2 regions of the Ningiella algicola genome follow, and region 2 is predicted to be linked to the other one. Evidence: predicted binding sites of a transcription regulator. Region 2 holds the regulator's gene; the other holds the start of a gene.

Region 1 (7,695 bases), 1.6 Mb from region 2:
CTACTGATAAAAAGAGCGCGCTTGCGCTCTTTTTAAATAGACTTCAAATCAGATGTGAGTCTCCCGACGCTATTTATAGTTAAAGTCTTATAAAAAGGAAACGACTGCCGATAAGAACTAATTAACGGAGTCGTCTACATGAAACAGCGCTATCTTTACTATTTTTTTACCCTATCAATCGTGATTTTTCTAAGTGCGTGTCAACAGGAAAAAGAAGAAGAGGTAAGCGCAGGTCGCTACGGTATGATGAGCACTGACACTCCTCAGTACAGCGCCGTTGTGTTTATGCAGGCTTTGTACCGGGATGACAACCTCAATCGGGTTGTTGAGCTATCTACAGAGCGTTTTGCAAGAATTGTAAAAGGCCATCACACCAACAAAAATGTCCAGCGTCATCTGCTCAACCTTAGACTTGATGAAATGACAGTTGATCCCGTTTCGGGCGGCTCGCTGATTATGTCAGAATTTAATGAAGATGCTCAGATTGAAGTTAAAATAGTTGGACAGTTCAATGGTGAACAGCTCGTCGACCTCAAAACCTTGCACATGCAACGTCGCTCAGGCAAATGGTTTGTCAATGATATTACCAACACAATCCCCTAGGGCGTTTAGCTCTTTCCTACTCTAGTACATTGAATTAGGACTAGCGTCAGGATTTATCTCACCGGCAACCTCATCGGGGTCAATATCAAGTTCCAGTAAGGTACCTCGAACAAAGTCAATTTGCTCAAGCACGCGTTTATAACCCTCTCCATATTCGTACTTATTGACTTCTATGGTTTGCGGCATAAAGGTGAACGCAATTTTTAGTGCTTGGATTTGATCTTCGGTCATAGCTACTTGCCCTTATTTAATTTTACAAAGACGACAGTACTGTATGCATGAGAGAAATGCATGTTAATACTTCACCGCATTATCGGCCAATGGCCAAACCTTCTCTGCGTGGATCTGCGCCGCCTATCAACTTTCCTTGTCGAACATGAATACCATGTAAACCACTATTTAAATCAATTACTCTGACGTCATGCCCCAGTTCACTAAGCTCTGCCTCTAAGCCCGCAATCGGACTTCCCTTTTCCAAAGCGGTATAGTCATTACGGTTAGTAAAACGGGGGGCGCTGATAGCCTCTTGTACGTTCATTTCGAAATCTATTACGTTTATTACCGCTTGCGCAACATAGTTAATAATGCGGCTCCCGCCCGGAGAACCGATAACCAGCTCCAATTCGCCGTCTTGATTAAAAATCATGCTTGGGGACATGCTGCTGCGAGGTCGTTTATACGGTTGCACTCGATTTAAAACCGGCTTTCCGTCCTTTTCAGGCGAGAGCGCAAAGTCGGTTAACTGGTTGTTTAACAAAAAGCCACCAACCATTACGCCAGAGCCAAACATAAATTCAATGCTGGTCGTCATTGAAACAGCGTTTCCATCTTTATCAACAATAGAAATATGGCTTGTGCTATTTAGTTCGTAAGCATCGTCTTTCGCCGCCGCTAATGAAGGGTATGGCTTGCCTGGGGACGCTTTTTGATAAGGTTCAGTGAGCGAAATTAAGCCTGCACGCTTAGACAAATACTGTTCATCTACCAGTGGTTTTGCGGAAAGGCCAAGAAAGTCTAAGTCTGCTATGTAAATAGAACGGTCTGCAAACGCAAGCGAACTTGCTTGAGTAAAAGCGTGAACGAGTTCTTTACTTTGCGAGCCAAAACTCGCCAAATCGAACTGCTCAAGCCCTTTTAAAATTTGATACACACTCACACCGCCTGAACTTGGCGGCGCCATAGAGCAAATAGAATATTTTCGATAATCGCCGCACATAGGGGCGCGTTGAATCGCCTCGTAGTTGCGCAGATCTCGCGTACTCATTCTGCCTGGATTGGTTGGTGCAAGGCGCACCGCTTCGGCGATTTTCTCAGCCAAAGGCCCGGAATAAAAGTAGTCTACGCCTTCGTTTGCAATACTGTGTAGCGTATCTGCAAGCTCGTGGTTTTTACGCAGCTCACCTTCCACTAGCCATTGCCCATTGGGTTTAAAGTAACTAGAAGCCGCTTCAAAGGTGTTCAAAGCTGGGTGTAAATCTCTTTGTAACAGCCCCGCTAACCTTGGCGATACTTCAAACCCTTCTCTGGCCAAATAAATGGTATCACTGAACAGTTGCTTCCAAGGCAGTTTGCCATGTTTTTGATGCGCCATGTCTAGCGCCTTTAACACACCTGGCACACCAACGGACTTGCCGCCTACAACAGATTCACGCCATGACATAACTTCACCGTCTTTGAAAAAAACGTCCTCAGTAATGTTAGCAGGTGCAAGCTCTCGCCCGTCATAAGTAAAAAGCTGCTTTTTAGTATTGTCCCAGTACAAAATAAACGCACCGCCACCAATACCAGAGGACTGAGGCTCCACTAACGTCAGCATCGCCTGCACTGCAACCGCCGCGTCAAGCGCAGAACCACCCTGCTCTAATATTTTAAGGCCAGCATTAGATGCATGAGGATTGGCCGATGCAACCATGTAATGCTTCGCTTCGGCGGCTTGCTTTTGATACCACCCCGTTGCGGCTTCTGGCTCTCTGTCTTCCCAAACCTGGGTTTGTGAGTGAGCACTGAACATTGCAACAGCCGCGATGCCTGCACATAAAAATCCAAATACTTTGGGCGATAAAGCTCTTTGCATGTCTTTCCCGTGATGGTGAATGGTTACGTTATTACGTGAATATTAATCAGTGTATTAGCATACAAGCAAGGGTTTGTTTTATAAACCATAAAGAAATAAATAAGCGGAATGAAGCGTAGTGCTGGTCACAAGGTAAAGACGAATTAAGTCTGACATCAAAAGCGCGCCTGTTGAGAGCACTTGTGATTATGAACGACTTTGCAACAAGTCAGGAAGCACTGCTCGGTAGTTCATGTAGTTCACCTGAATGCAAACGCGTATGTAAGACAAAGCTGTGCTTGAGTTGTTTGAATTGAATTGATGAAGCAGAAAATATTAAAACAAGCCATCCATGGCTTTGGAGACTTCTCCCTAGAGACCCGTTGTAGCAAACTCTTCTTCGCTGATGTTGCCGTCTGCATCAAGATCAATCAGCTCGAAATTTTCGCTCAAGGTTGAGTGTGCTTGTGCTTCTGATGTAGAAATCATGCCATCAGCATTGACATCAAGCTCTTTGAATAGGTCGCTTTGTGCTAGGGCACTGAAACTCATCGCGCCGGCACAAAGTGATGCAAGCAAGGTCAGTTTGAAAGTTGTTTGTTTGGTCATAATAATATTCCTTTTATATGATATCTAAGCTAAAGAAGAAGTCCTTAGCTTATTGGTCCAAGCCAGCAGCTGAAAATTCTGCCCAAGAAATCACACCGTCAGCGTCTGTATCGACTTCGGCAAACGTAGCGCTCAATGTTGCATGTGCCTGCGCTTCTGATTGTGAAATTACACCATCTTGGTCGGTATCTAGTTCATCAAAAGTCCCTTCTGAGGCACCCGCTGATGCAGCAATACCGATTGCGAAAATAGTAGTCAGTAATGGAAAAGCTAGATTTTTTGAAAGTTTCATAATGTTTCTCCTAACGTTTATGAAGATGCGCCTTACGTGCGCTTCACCATTGCTACTACAGTTTCCGTGCCATTTCTAAAAAATTGTTTGTAATCATAAAGTTAGCCTTAATACGCATTTATCGCTTGCACGTTTCTGTAGCTAGTCATCTACAATTAAGTCAGGAGAAAAGTGGGTTTTTAGATAAGTAATTGAAAAATATAACCTTTTAAATTTTTCAAGCTGTTGCCATTCAAATACTTAAGGCTAAGACATGCCTTGTAACGCTTGTAATACATGGCTTGTCGCTAGTAACTAATAATTGTCTCAGTATTCGATGTGTACTATTGTGGGGTAACTAAGCGTAAAACAAATCTCGCTCTGCGCAGTTCTGTATTTCAGGCAAGATCTCAAATGATGCACCATTGTGTTGATGTGTTGGTTCATCCAAACAAAGGAAATGCTAATCATGTATGTCGTCACTAACCGAGAAATATTCACCGATAGAGAGGGCTTAGAACAGTTCGGAGAACGCCCAAACGCAAAAGGCCCCAATGAACTTAGGGTATTAAAGGTGGAGAGAAATCGAGGCAAGTATAAGATTGAGCTATTGGAAGATGAATTACCTGAATCAAGGGCAAAAGCGCTGATTAAAGAACATGCGCTTAATCTCGACCCTGAAGCTCAGCACTGGATTAGCTTAGAGGTGGCGGTGCACGTGACGCAGCAAGCGCGTAAAAAAAAGACGCACGTTTTGTTTTTCGTGCATGGTTTTAATAATGATGCAGGTGATGTCATCGAGAGAGCGTTTTACTTGCAAGACAAATATGGCGTTGAAGTCATCCCTTTCACTTGGCCAGCCAATGGCGGTGGCGCTGCGGGGGCTGCATCATATAAGTCGGATAAGCGGGATGCTAGAGCATCGACCGGCGCACTAGAGCGTATTTTAAAAACAATGCGAGAGCACTTCGTGGTAATTAACGAAGGTCAGCAGCTTAAATTACTGGCACAAGCTAACGAAAAACATCCAAAAAATAAAGAAGCCCGAGATTGCCTGTATTCACGCCTTATAGAAAAAGAATGCCCCTTTACCTTTAACGCTATGTTCCACAGCATGGGAAATTACTTACTCAAACAAATGTTGAAAAGCTCCACCAACGAAGGTAATGATTTAACCTTTGACAATGTCGTGCTAGTAGCCGCCGACACCAATAACGCAGATCACAAAACTTGGGTCGACACCATACGATTTCGCAAACGCTTGTTTATCACAATTAATGAAGAAGACATTGCATTAAAACTATCCAGAGCAAAATTTGGCTCCAACCAATTGGCCAGACTCGGACACTACATTCGCGCTTTGGATGCTGAAAATGCTCACTACATTAATTTTACGTCCGCTAATTGGGTAAAACGCTCGCACGCATATTTTGAAGAGCCGGCAGAAAAGAATGAAAAGGTAAAAGCTTTTTTCCAAGAAGCCTTTACGGGAAAGTCAGCAGAACTGTCACTCAAGTATCGAGCAGAGGGTAATTGGTATGAAGTTTAAGGTTTGAATGGACATCAGTAAATCCCCAAAATTTCGCTTGCGCAGGATGGGCTCAAGGGTTAACTTGCAAGATAGACTCTGATGAATCGGTTTTGCACTGTCTTGAGTACGTGCATAGTCACTGCGCAATATATGACTTATAGGCATGTGTTTATAGTAATTTGCTAAAGCTTCGGCTTGTTTATGTCCACGACTCGTTAGAGGCGTATCAGGCGTTTGCACGATGCGAGCAATATTGCCCTGGGTCTCGGCATGTCTAGTAAGGTAAATCCACACGTTATCGTTTTGTCACTTATAAGGTTCCCAATTCAAAAGCTTGTCATAAATTAATAGTTTTAGAAAGCGAATCATAAATGAAAGCTTATTTGTTGCGTAAAACCAGTATGTTAAAATCAATATAGAGAGACAACTATCAAGCACAGCTTGCACAACATCTACCTTACTGATGCTAATGTGCGTCTTTACCGAGCACCTATGTTAGATAGAGCATAAGTGAGCGCATCGTGACTCAAGTTGTTCATGGCAATAGCTTGTAGCTTTGTAACGCGTTGCGCAATTTCGTCAATACACGCTAAAAAAGCCTCCTTAACTTTCATATCATCCCCTTCTATTTTTGACGGATCTTGCAAGCCCCAATGCACCCTCACACTCTGGTTAAAATACACTGGACAGGTTTCACCTGCTGCAGCGTCACACACGGTGATCACCACATCAGGCTTAAAACCTTCAAAATCATCCCAAGATTGGCTACACAAGCCGTCTGTGGAATATCCCGTTTGTTTCAGGTACGTAAGCGATAGCGGGTGCACAATACCTGCAGGCTGACTGCCTGCGCTTCTGGCTTCAATCACATCACCCGCAATTTCGTTGGTGATTGCCTCAGATAAGATGCTTCTGCATCTGTTGTGAGTGCAAATGTATAGGATCTTCAAAGATAACTCCCTTTTACATGACGCGAATTTGAGCATAATAGGTGGCGATACACACCAACGCAAAACAATACAGTAAATTAGATGGCATTCGCTTTTTTTTGTCGAAGTCATGATGAAGCGGAAGTACCGATGCTGTTTGATTTAGAGCCTCAATCTTCACATGATTATTCCCTAATGATTAAGAGATTGGCACATCTCTCGCCTTTACCATACACTTGCTGCTGACTCTTTTGGCACGATGGATTCACCAACGGTGGGAAACCTTACAAAGAAATTAATCACAAAATCGGGCGCTTGTGTTTTGATTGTTTGCGTGTGTTTGATATTTGCTTTGTTAGCACTTTTAGATCCAATCGGCGAACTGACATACTCGTTGGACGCATTTGCACTTACTCAGTCCGCTTTGAATAAACAAGAATATTGGCGGCTTTTTACTGCCCATTTCGTGCATAGTAACGTTGCGCATCTTGGACTCAATATTGCCGGTTGCATCCTCACTTGGGCGTTATTTTACGAATACTTATCTACAAAACGATTAGCCTTACTACTGCCTGTTTGCACCTTAGGATTGTCGTTAATATTGCTCATGGTAGCGCCGACGATTTGGTATGTTGGCTTATCGGGCACGCTTCATGGGGTGTTTGCCTTTGCGCTATGTTTCGACATAAAGACCAAAAGAATGACCACCTACCTACTTGTATTGATTGGAGTAGCAAAGCTGATTTATGAGCAGTTGGGTGGCTCTACTGAAGATACGGCAAATTTAATTGGCGTTGCGGTAGCGGTAGATGGTCATTTGTATGGCGCCGTGTTAGGTGTCTTAAGCGCTGCGATTGTCATGTTATTGGAAAAAAGAACATAGCCTCAGTACTTTTTTACCATCTGTTACTTACACCTAAATCCACAACGTCTTCATCTACGGCTCTAAACACATTATTTCTAAGGCGATTATGTTTTGTGCTTCGATTAAAAAATACACCCGTGTCTGAGGCACTAAAGCGATTACCACTGATGAAGCTTCCCTCAACGTCGACCAGCAAACTTGTGCTTGTGCCAGCTGCAATACTTGTTGGAAAACCATTGATTCGATTTCCGACTATTTGATTTTTCAAGCTACCCCTATGGCTAGTTGCCAAACATGCCCCGCCCTGTTTGCCTAAGCCGATGCCAATTTTTTGTCCGTTTCTCAGCGTGTTATCGTCCACTTCATTATAGGATGACGCGTCAAATTGGATTGCCGGGAAGTTTCCAGATTCTAAAATCTTATTCCCAAGTATTTGGTTAAAATGCGCCTCGCGTAGCATAATCGCCGAAGCGCGGTTTTTCCAAATATAGTTGTCCGATATCAAATTCTTCTCAGCGTTGGCACCGCACAAGTTTACTGCGTGTAAGCCTACCTGGAAAAACTCATTGTTTAAAATGCGATTATTGTTCGCGCTCGCACCGGTCAAGTTTACTGATATTGATACCGCGTTCCCGCGAACATTAATAAACTTATTCTTTTCAATAAATCCATGGTTGCTATTTGTCGTAATAATCGAGGCTCCCGATTCCACAAAGTTAATATTACTGATGCGTAACTTATGTGAATCACTCGCATTAACCGCCATTGAAAAACCAATTAAGTTGCCATTTTTTATGGTTAAACCATCGTATCCTCGAATACGTATACCCCGGG
Region 2 (7,695 bases):
CGATAAGGATTGCCCATATCATGCCGTTGAAAAATCCGATAGCAAGTTCTTTTCGCACCAGCCATAGGGAATTGCTGGCTGTTACGTGACCAAGCGCCATGCCGCGGATAACCAAAGTAAGGGTCTGATTGCCTGCGACTCCGCCCATGCTCGGTACGATGGTGTTCAATATTGCAAGAACGGCCAACTGACTTAAGGTAGATTCAAACATGTCGCTAACTGCTGCGGCGAGCAGGGCAGTGATTAAGTTCACACCCAACCAGACGCTTCGCCTTCGAGTACTTTGCCCTACAGGTGCGAAGGTATCCTCTTCATCATCAAGCCCCGCCATACTCATCATAGAGTGCTCAGCGTCTTCACGAATAATATCCACCACATCATCAATAGTGATTCGACCCACAAGCTTATTGTCGGCATCTACCACTGGCGCAGAGAGCCAGTTGTAACGTTCAAACATACTTGCGACTTCATTGTCGGGCATATCATCATGAATAGCCTTTGGCTCGTCGTCCATGATCTGAGCAACAGAAACATCTGAATTTGACGTTAGCAAACTGGAAAGTGATACGGTGCCAATGAGCACATCTTGGCGGTTGACGACATACAGTGTATCGGTGTTTTCAGGAAGTTCGGTTTTCAGGCGCAAGTACCGAAGCACTACATCAATATCGACATCAGGCCGCAAGGTCACCGTATCGGTGTTCATAATGAAACCGGCAGTCTCCTCACCATACGACAGTGCCTTTTCTGCTCGGTGTCTGTCTTGCGTATCCATTGATTTTAAGATGCTTTGCAGTACATCATCGGGTAGCGTACTTAGCGTTTCGGCTAAGTCATCGGTATCCATTTCCTCAAGTGCATCAACCACATTTGAGGGCACCATTTTGGCAATAATACCGTTACGGACGTCTTCAGAAAGCTCTTCAAGTACATCACCATGAAAATCTGCGTCGAGTAAACGCCATAGCTCGTCGCGGGTTTTCGTGGGTGAAGATTCTAGCAGTAAGGCAACATCTGAAGCAGGTAAATCAAGCAGCATTCGCCTGACGCGGACATAAGCGCCAGCGCCAAAGGAACGGTTGATTGACTCTAAACGCAGTTGCGTTGTAGATAATTCTGCTGTTTCAGACATGAGCTCTCCGCAGATGTGGACCTATTTTCCCAAGTTGGGGCGTATTATTCTTGCTCGTCGAATTTATTTTGTATAAGTGCGCAAATCGCTCGCATCGCCTCATGCGCATCACAACCGCTACATGTCACATTAACGGTTTTTCCCTGCCCGCTCTCAAGCATCATCAGCGCAAGGACACTGTCTGCAGGCGCGCTATTGTCTCCTTGGGTGAGTTCAATACTGGCTTTAAACTGATTGGCTAACTGAACCAATTTAGTTGCCGCTCTGGCATGCAGCCCAAGTTTGTTGACGATGGTTATTGAACGCGACAACGTTTGTGAACCTTCATTTGCACCATCACTCATCTTAAAGCGTCACTCTTTTATTATTGCTCAGAGCTTTCTTTGGCATCATTTTTTTGTTCTGTTGGTTTATGTAGTTTTAGTTCTCGATGTTTCACTTGTACATCACCATGTGTGGCCTTGAAGGTTTCAGATAGTGATTGCGCAACAAATACACTTCGATGCTGGCCACCTGTGCACCCTATAGCAATGGTAACATAACTTCGGTTGTTTCTTTCAAGATGAGGCAGCCAAGTCGTTATTAGGTTTTGTACTTGCCATATGAACTTCATCACCAGCGGTTGACCTGCTAAAAAAACCTCTACAGGGCTGTCGAGCCCGGTTAAAGGGCGTAGGTCAGGGTCCCAGTGGGGATTTGGTAAAAAGCGCACATCAAACACATAGTCAGCATCTTTGGGTAAACCATATTTAAAACCAAAGGACTCAAACAAGATAACTAAATCAGTGCTTTTTTTGCCCAGAACACGTTCTCGAATCAATTCTGCTAAATCATGTACAGAGAGTTGATCGGTATTGATGGTTAAGTCAGCTTTTTCTGCCACGGGGATCAGTATTTCGCGTTCGGCGTTGATAGCATCGGTAAGCGAATTAGACAATTTAAATAAAGGGTGTAGCCTGCGCGTTTCGCTGTATCGTTTTATTAATACGTCATCACTTGCGTCTAAAAATATGATCGTAATATCCCAAAATTCGGGCAGATATGCCAAAATCTCGGATATTTCCTGCTCTGCTTTTGGCATGTTCCTCACGTCTATGCTCACAGCAACCAATTCGTGTTCGTCAGCTAGGGCATGAGTTAAGGTAGGCAGCAGATTTACGGGAATATTGTCAACACAGTAGTAGCTTAAGTCTTCCAGTGCACGAAGCGCAATGGATTTGCCCGAGCCGGAACGACCGCTAATAATTAAAAGCTTCACAACTTACTCCTATGGGCACGCACAAACAGCGTATGAAACAGAGTTTAGAAAGCTTTAAGCTTAATGACCCAACGTGAACTAGGCAAGCGCACTGACGATTTCTTTTTTATCCTCTGCCTTTCTGATGGCTTTGACGATATCTTTGTCGCTGAGTTTTCTGGCAATGCCTGATAGGGCTTTAAGGTGTGTATCGGCTTCTTCGCTTGGTACCAATATCGCGAAGAAAATATCAACAGGTTTGTTGTCAATTGCGTCAAACTCTATGGGTTCGTCGCTGGTGACAATAATCGCCATAATCTGGTTGATGCCATCGATGCGACCATGCGGAATAGCAATGCCGTTGCCGATGCCAGTGCTCCCCATTTTTTCCCTGCTAAGCAAACTGCTCAATACTTCACTTTGGTTTAATCTGGGATTCTGTTTGACAGCAATTTCACTGATGACTTCAAAGATACGTTTTTTGCTATGACAGTCGACCGAACACTGTGTTCGGTCGAGTGAGATAATGTCGCTGATTATCATAGGTAGGAAGGCTCAATGTCGTCTTAATTTCTCTTTGTGCTTAATTACTTGCCGGTCAAGCTTATCAATAAGAGAATCGATGGCCGCGTACATATCGGTGTGTTCAGAATTTGCGAATACCTCTCCGCCATTGAGATGCACAGTGGCTTCTGCTTTTTGATTCAGTTTTTCAACATTCAAAATAACGTGCACGTTGTTGATATGATCGAAGTGTCGCTCTAGCTTTTCAAATTTTGTATCCACGTAAGTTCGCAATGAATCGGTAATTTCCACGTGATGACCGGTAAGATTAATTTGCATATGCTAGGTCCTCTTTTTGCTGTCTATATAAGACTCTTTCTTTGGTTGGATGGGGGAATGTTTAACGATTCCCGATATTTTGCAATGGTTCGCCGAGCAACCTGAATGCCTTGTTCAGCGAGCATTTGTGCAATTTTACTATCACTTAATGGCTTGCTTGTTGGCTCTACCGCAACCAGCTTCTTAATTAAGGCTCTAATTGCAGTAGAAGAACAATTTTCGCCTGATTCGGTTGCCACATGTGAAGAAAAGAAATACTTTAATTCAAATATACCGCGAGGCGTATGCATATATTTTTGCGTGGTTACGCGGGAAATAGTTGATTCATGCATATCCACCATTTCGGCTACGTCATTAAGCACCATAGGCACCATTTTCTCAGGGCCTTTTTCAAAAAACTCTCGCTGCCGTGACACAATACAATGAGAGACTTTGAGTAAAGTCTCGTTGCGGCTCTCTAAGCTTTTGATAAACCATTTTGCTTCTTGTAAATGTGACTTAATAAACTGAGAATCGTTCGGGTTTTTTGTTGTTTTTCCTAAGCTCGCATAGGTTTCGTTTACTGAAAGTGCAGGCAATGCATCGTTATTTAATTCGACCGTCCAAACACCGTTCTTTTTGTATACATTCACGTCAGGAATGACATATTCAGGCTCCTTCGCGGAGATTGCACTGCCTGGGCGAGGATTGAGCGTTTTTAGTAAGCGCATCACCTCTCGAAGGTCGTCCTCTTTGAGCTTCGTTTTTCGCATTAGCGTGCGATAGTCTTTACTCGCTAGCAAATCGGAGTATTCATTGATAATCGCTTTCGCTTCGTCTAACCAAGGCGTGTCTTTATCGAATTGCGCTAGCTGGACGCTGAGACACTCTTGCACAGAGCGAGCTCCTGCGCCTAGGGGATCAAACATTTGCACACGTTTGAGTACACATTCGACTTCGTCAAGCTCAACTTCTTCGTTGTCAATGCTTTCTAAAATATCTTCACTGCTGGTGGTCAGATATCCCGACTCATCAATCGAGTCAATAATTGCGATGGCAATAGAGCGGTCGATTTCTGAAAAGTGCGTGAGTTCCACTTGCCACATGAGGTGATCTTGAATGCTATCCGACGTTTCCCCTTGAAACACATAATCATCATCAGGATTAGTGCCCACCATTTTAATGGGCGCAGAGCTTGAGCCCAAATATTCCTCCCAAGAGCTATCAAGGGGTAGGTCATCCGGCAGATCACCTTTTTCAAGCGCGTCGTGGCTATCCATATTGTCACTGCCAGAGAGTACTTCTGTTTCGGCGCTAGAGGCAGAGTTTGCGTCTTGTTCTGAATTTGACTCTGACGCCTTTTCTTTTTTGGATTCGTCGCCTCGTGAATCATCACCATCTGAGAACTCTTGCTCAGTCATCTCAAGAAGGGGGTTTGATTCTAAAGCCTCTTGGATTTCCTGTTGTAAATCTAAAGTAGATAGCTGCAAGAGTTTTATCGCCTGCTGAAGCTGCGGCGTCATGGTGAGCTGCTGACTAAACTTTAGTTGTAACGAGGGTTTCATCTACTTCCTTTCGTTAATTCGCACTAACGTACAAGCGTATACACATTCACGTATACGTCTAGCACCGAGTTAAAGAGCAAACTGTTCGCCTAAATATACGTCTCTTACGGTTTGGTTCGCTAGTATCTCATCAGGCTTGCCCGATGCGATTAATTCGCCGTGACTGACGATATAAGCTAACTCGCAAACGTCTAAGGTTTCTTTCACGTTGTGGTCTGTGATTAAGACGCCAATACCACGCTCTTTAAGCTGATATATGATCTTCTTTATATCATTAACAGAGATTGGGTCAACACCTGCAAAAGGTTCATCAAGCAATATAAATTTGGGGTTTGCCGCTAGAGCCCGCGCTATCTCGACTCTGCGACGCTCTCCACCAGATAAACTCATGCCCAAATTATTTCTTATGTGATTGATACTGAAGTCATCTAGCAGTTCATCTGCATGCTGCTCCTGTTGGCCTTTGTTCAACTCTTTTCGTGTTTGCAATATGGCCATAAGATTTTCATACACGGTGAGTTTTCTGAAAATCGATGCTTCCTGAGGGAGATAACCTATGCCGTGACGAGCACGCTCATGCATTGGCAGTAAGGTAATATCGAGTTGGTCAATTTGAATCAAGCCAGCGTCCAGCGGAACAAGCCCAACGATCATATAAAAGGTGGTCGTTTTGCCCGCACCGTTTGGTCCTAACAGACCCACAATTTGACCAGTTGACACTTGTATACTGACATCGCGTACAACCTGCCGAGACTTATATGATTTTGCCAAGTGTTGCGCGCTTAAGGTGCTACTCACAGGGGATTCTCATCTTCATTGGTTTTCTTTTCTTTATCGCCATTTTTCTTTTTATCGTCGTCAGCTGTGCTGTCTTCGTTAGACTCAAGTTCTTCAGTTGAAAAGGCACCTGGGCTAATGACTGTTCTCACGGCCTCTTGGCTATTTTCGTCACTTGACGCCAGAATTTGTTCTTTAGTCATATCAAATACGATTAAGTCGCCGGTCACGCTAACCTCATTTTGCATTATCAGCGCGTCGCCATCCAGAGAAAGGCTTTTTGCAGCTACTTTGTAAATGATCTCATTAGCGCTTGCATTAACCCAGCTACCATCGTCTTTTCTTTGTCGATAGCTTGCTGGCTTGCCACTTGCAATAATGATTTCCTGACCACTACCTTGTGATGCGTCAACTTCAACTTTGTCGGCGGTAAGTTCTAAACTACCCTGGCGAATCACAACATTTTCGATAAATATTGACGTCTTATTTTTACCATCAATACTTTGGTCTCTTGAGTCAACAGTAACGGGTAGTGAGAAGTCAGTACTGATTGTTGATAACTCTTCTACTTGCTCTTGAGACTGCACTTGAGGTTGTGCGTTAGACTCTTCCGTTTGCGCGTAAGCTGCAGCGGTAACGCCCATCAGACAAGTGATACCTGCAAAGCATGCTAGAAAAAAGCTATTGGCGCGGGAAAAATTGTGTTCGAACATGTTCTTTGAGCTCATATTGTTGGTTGGCTAAATCGCCTTGTATTCCGACACTCGTGACGTGGTAATCGACGCCACTGATATTTACAACTTGGTCGGAACTCAATGTTTTGGATTGTAAATCAATTTCGATGAATTCGGTGGTAATTTGTTGGACATACTCATCAGTTCGTAAATTCACAATTTTCACATCTTTTTCTAATTGAATGCGATTATTGTCATATAAAGTCCCTTCAGCTGCGGTAACCTGCCATGGTTCACCGTTATCCAGATAGAGTGTATACACTGGGTTATCAAATACGGCGAAGCCCAATTCTTCATAGTGCTCCATTTTATCGGCAGCGACTTGGTGGGCAAGATTGCCCTGCTCATCATAAAGTTTACTGTTGAGATTAACTGCTTGATAGTTTGGCACCAATGGAGAGCCTGCGTCATCGTCGGGGGCTTCAGAGGATTCCTCAAATAGAATAGGGAGATAGAGTAACAATACACCCGTAAAGATGATTGCAATACTATAGCCAATACGGTTCAAAGACTGGCTCCGTGGATACTGTCTAACGCGCCTTTAGCTTGAAGCACGATGTCACAAAACTCGCGAACCGCTCCTTTACCGCCCGCAAGTTGAGTAACATAGTCAGCTTGGTTTTTAACGAAAGGATGAGCGTCTTGCACCGCGACTTTGATACCGCTAAGTGCAAACATGCCGATATCGGGCATGTCATCTCCAATGCTGGCAACATGATTTGCGCTCAAACCGTTTTGCTCCATCAGGGCCGCCAGGGCGTCTTGCTTGTTTTCTTCACCTTGAATAATGTACTTTGTGTTCAGTGCGGTCATGCGTTGCTCAACAATATTTGATTGTCGACCTGTGATCACTGCTACATCTACGCCCAGCTTAACTAATGCTTTTACCCCATACCCGTCTTTGGTGTTGAAGGTTTTTAGTTCTTCTTGGTTGTTACCCATGTAGAGCATTCCATCTGACAAAACACCATCTACATCCAAAACAAGCAATTTGAGCTGTTTGCATGCGTCGAATATTGAGTGTGAAACTTGACCGTATAACGTGTCGACTTGAGACATCTACACGACCCCGGCTTTGAGCAACATATGCATATTGATAGCTCCGACAATCGTTTGCTGGCTGTCAACGACAATAATGGCGGTAATGCGTTTTTCTTGCATAAGGTTAAGGGCATCAATGGCCAAGTCGTCAGGGTGCAATGAGACACCCCCTTTCGTCATTACTTCTCTTATCATGGTTTGGTGAATATCCACTTGTTGGTCGAATGCTCTGCGCAGGTCGCCATCGGTAAAAATGCCTAAGAGCTGTTTTTTATTTGCGATTGCAGTAATCCCCAGCCCTTTTGACGACATTTCCAATAAGGCCTTGCTAAGACTAACGGTGTCATCTACATAGGGTACTTCGCTTCCTGTCACCATGATATCACT

Evidence for each region. The regulator sigma-54, encoded in region 2, starts transcription at its own class of promoters, with help from an activator protein. The targets are predictions, from matches to a motif close to GTTGGCACGNNNNTNGNNT.
Region 1: PN836_RS03550 (EF-hand domain-containing protein) is a predicted target of sigma-54. The motif match lies at 3,613-3,631, and genes of this name have one in related genera.

Annotation. Positions count from the first base shown of each region.
Region 1 covers NZ_CP171821.2:787,710-795,404, forward strand. Annotated here, with positions in the region: gene PN836_RS03530 (hypothetical protein) at 139-603, shown strand; gene PN836_RS03535 (penicillin-binding protein) at 625-834, opposite strand; gene ggt (gamma-glutamyltransferase) at 914-2,677, opposite strand; gene PN836_RS03545 (hypothetical protein) at 3,029-3,265, opposite strand; gene PN836_RS03550 (EF-hand domain-containing protein) at 3,315-3,557, opposite strand; gene PN836_RS03555 (alpha/beta hydrolase) at 4,006-5,085, shown strand; gene PN836_RS03560 (histidine phosphatase family protein) at 5,044-5,361, opposite strand; gene PN836_RS03565 (arsenate reductase ArsC) at 5,547-6,017, opposite strand; gene rrtA (rhombosortase) at 6,271-6,879, shown strand; gene PN836_RS03575 (NosD domain-containing protein) at 6,893-7,695, opposite strand, start outside.
Region 2 covers NZ_CP171821.2:3,945,774-3,953,468, forward strand. Annotated here, with positions in the region: gene mgtE (magnesium transporter) at 1-1,132, opposite strand, end outside; gene PN836_RS17125 (HPr family phosphocarrier protein) at 1,177-1,476, opposite strand; gene rapZ (RNase adapter RapZ) at 1,497-2,390, opposite strand; gene ptsN (PTS IIA-like nitrogen regulatory protein PtsN) at 2,469-2,912, opposite strand; gene hpf (ribosome hibernation promoting factor) at 2,925-3,212, opposite strand; gene PN836_RS17145 (RNA polymerase factor sigma-54) at 3,236-4,756, opposite strand; gene lptB (LPS export ABC transporter ATP-binding protein) at 4,826-5,554, opposite strand; gene lptA (lipopolysaccharide transport periplasmic protein LptA) at 5,551-6,246, opposite strand; gene lptC (LPS export ABC transporter periplasmic protein LptC) at 6,215-6,775, opposite strand; gene kdsC (3-deoxy-manno-octulosonate-8-phosphatase KdsC) at 6,772-7,326, opposite strand; gene PN836_RS17170 (KpsF/GutQ family sugar-phosphate isomerase) at 7,327-7,695, opposite strand, start outside.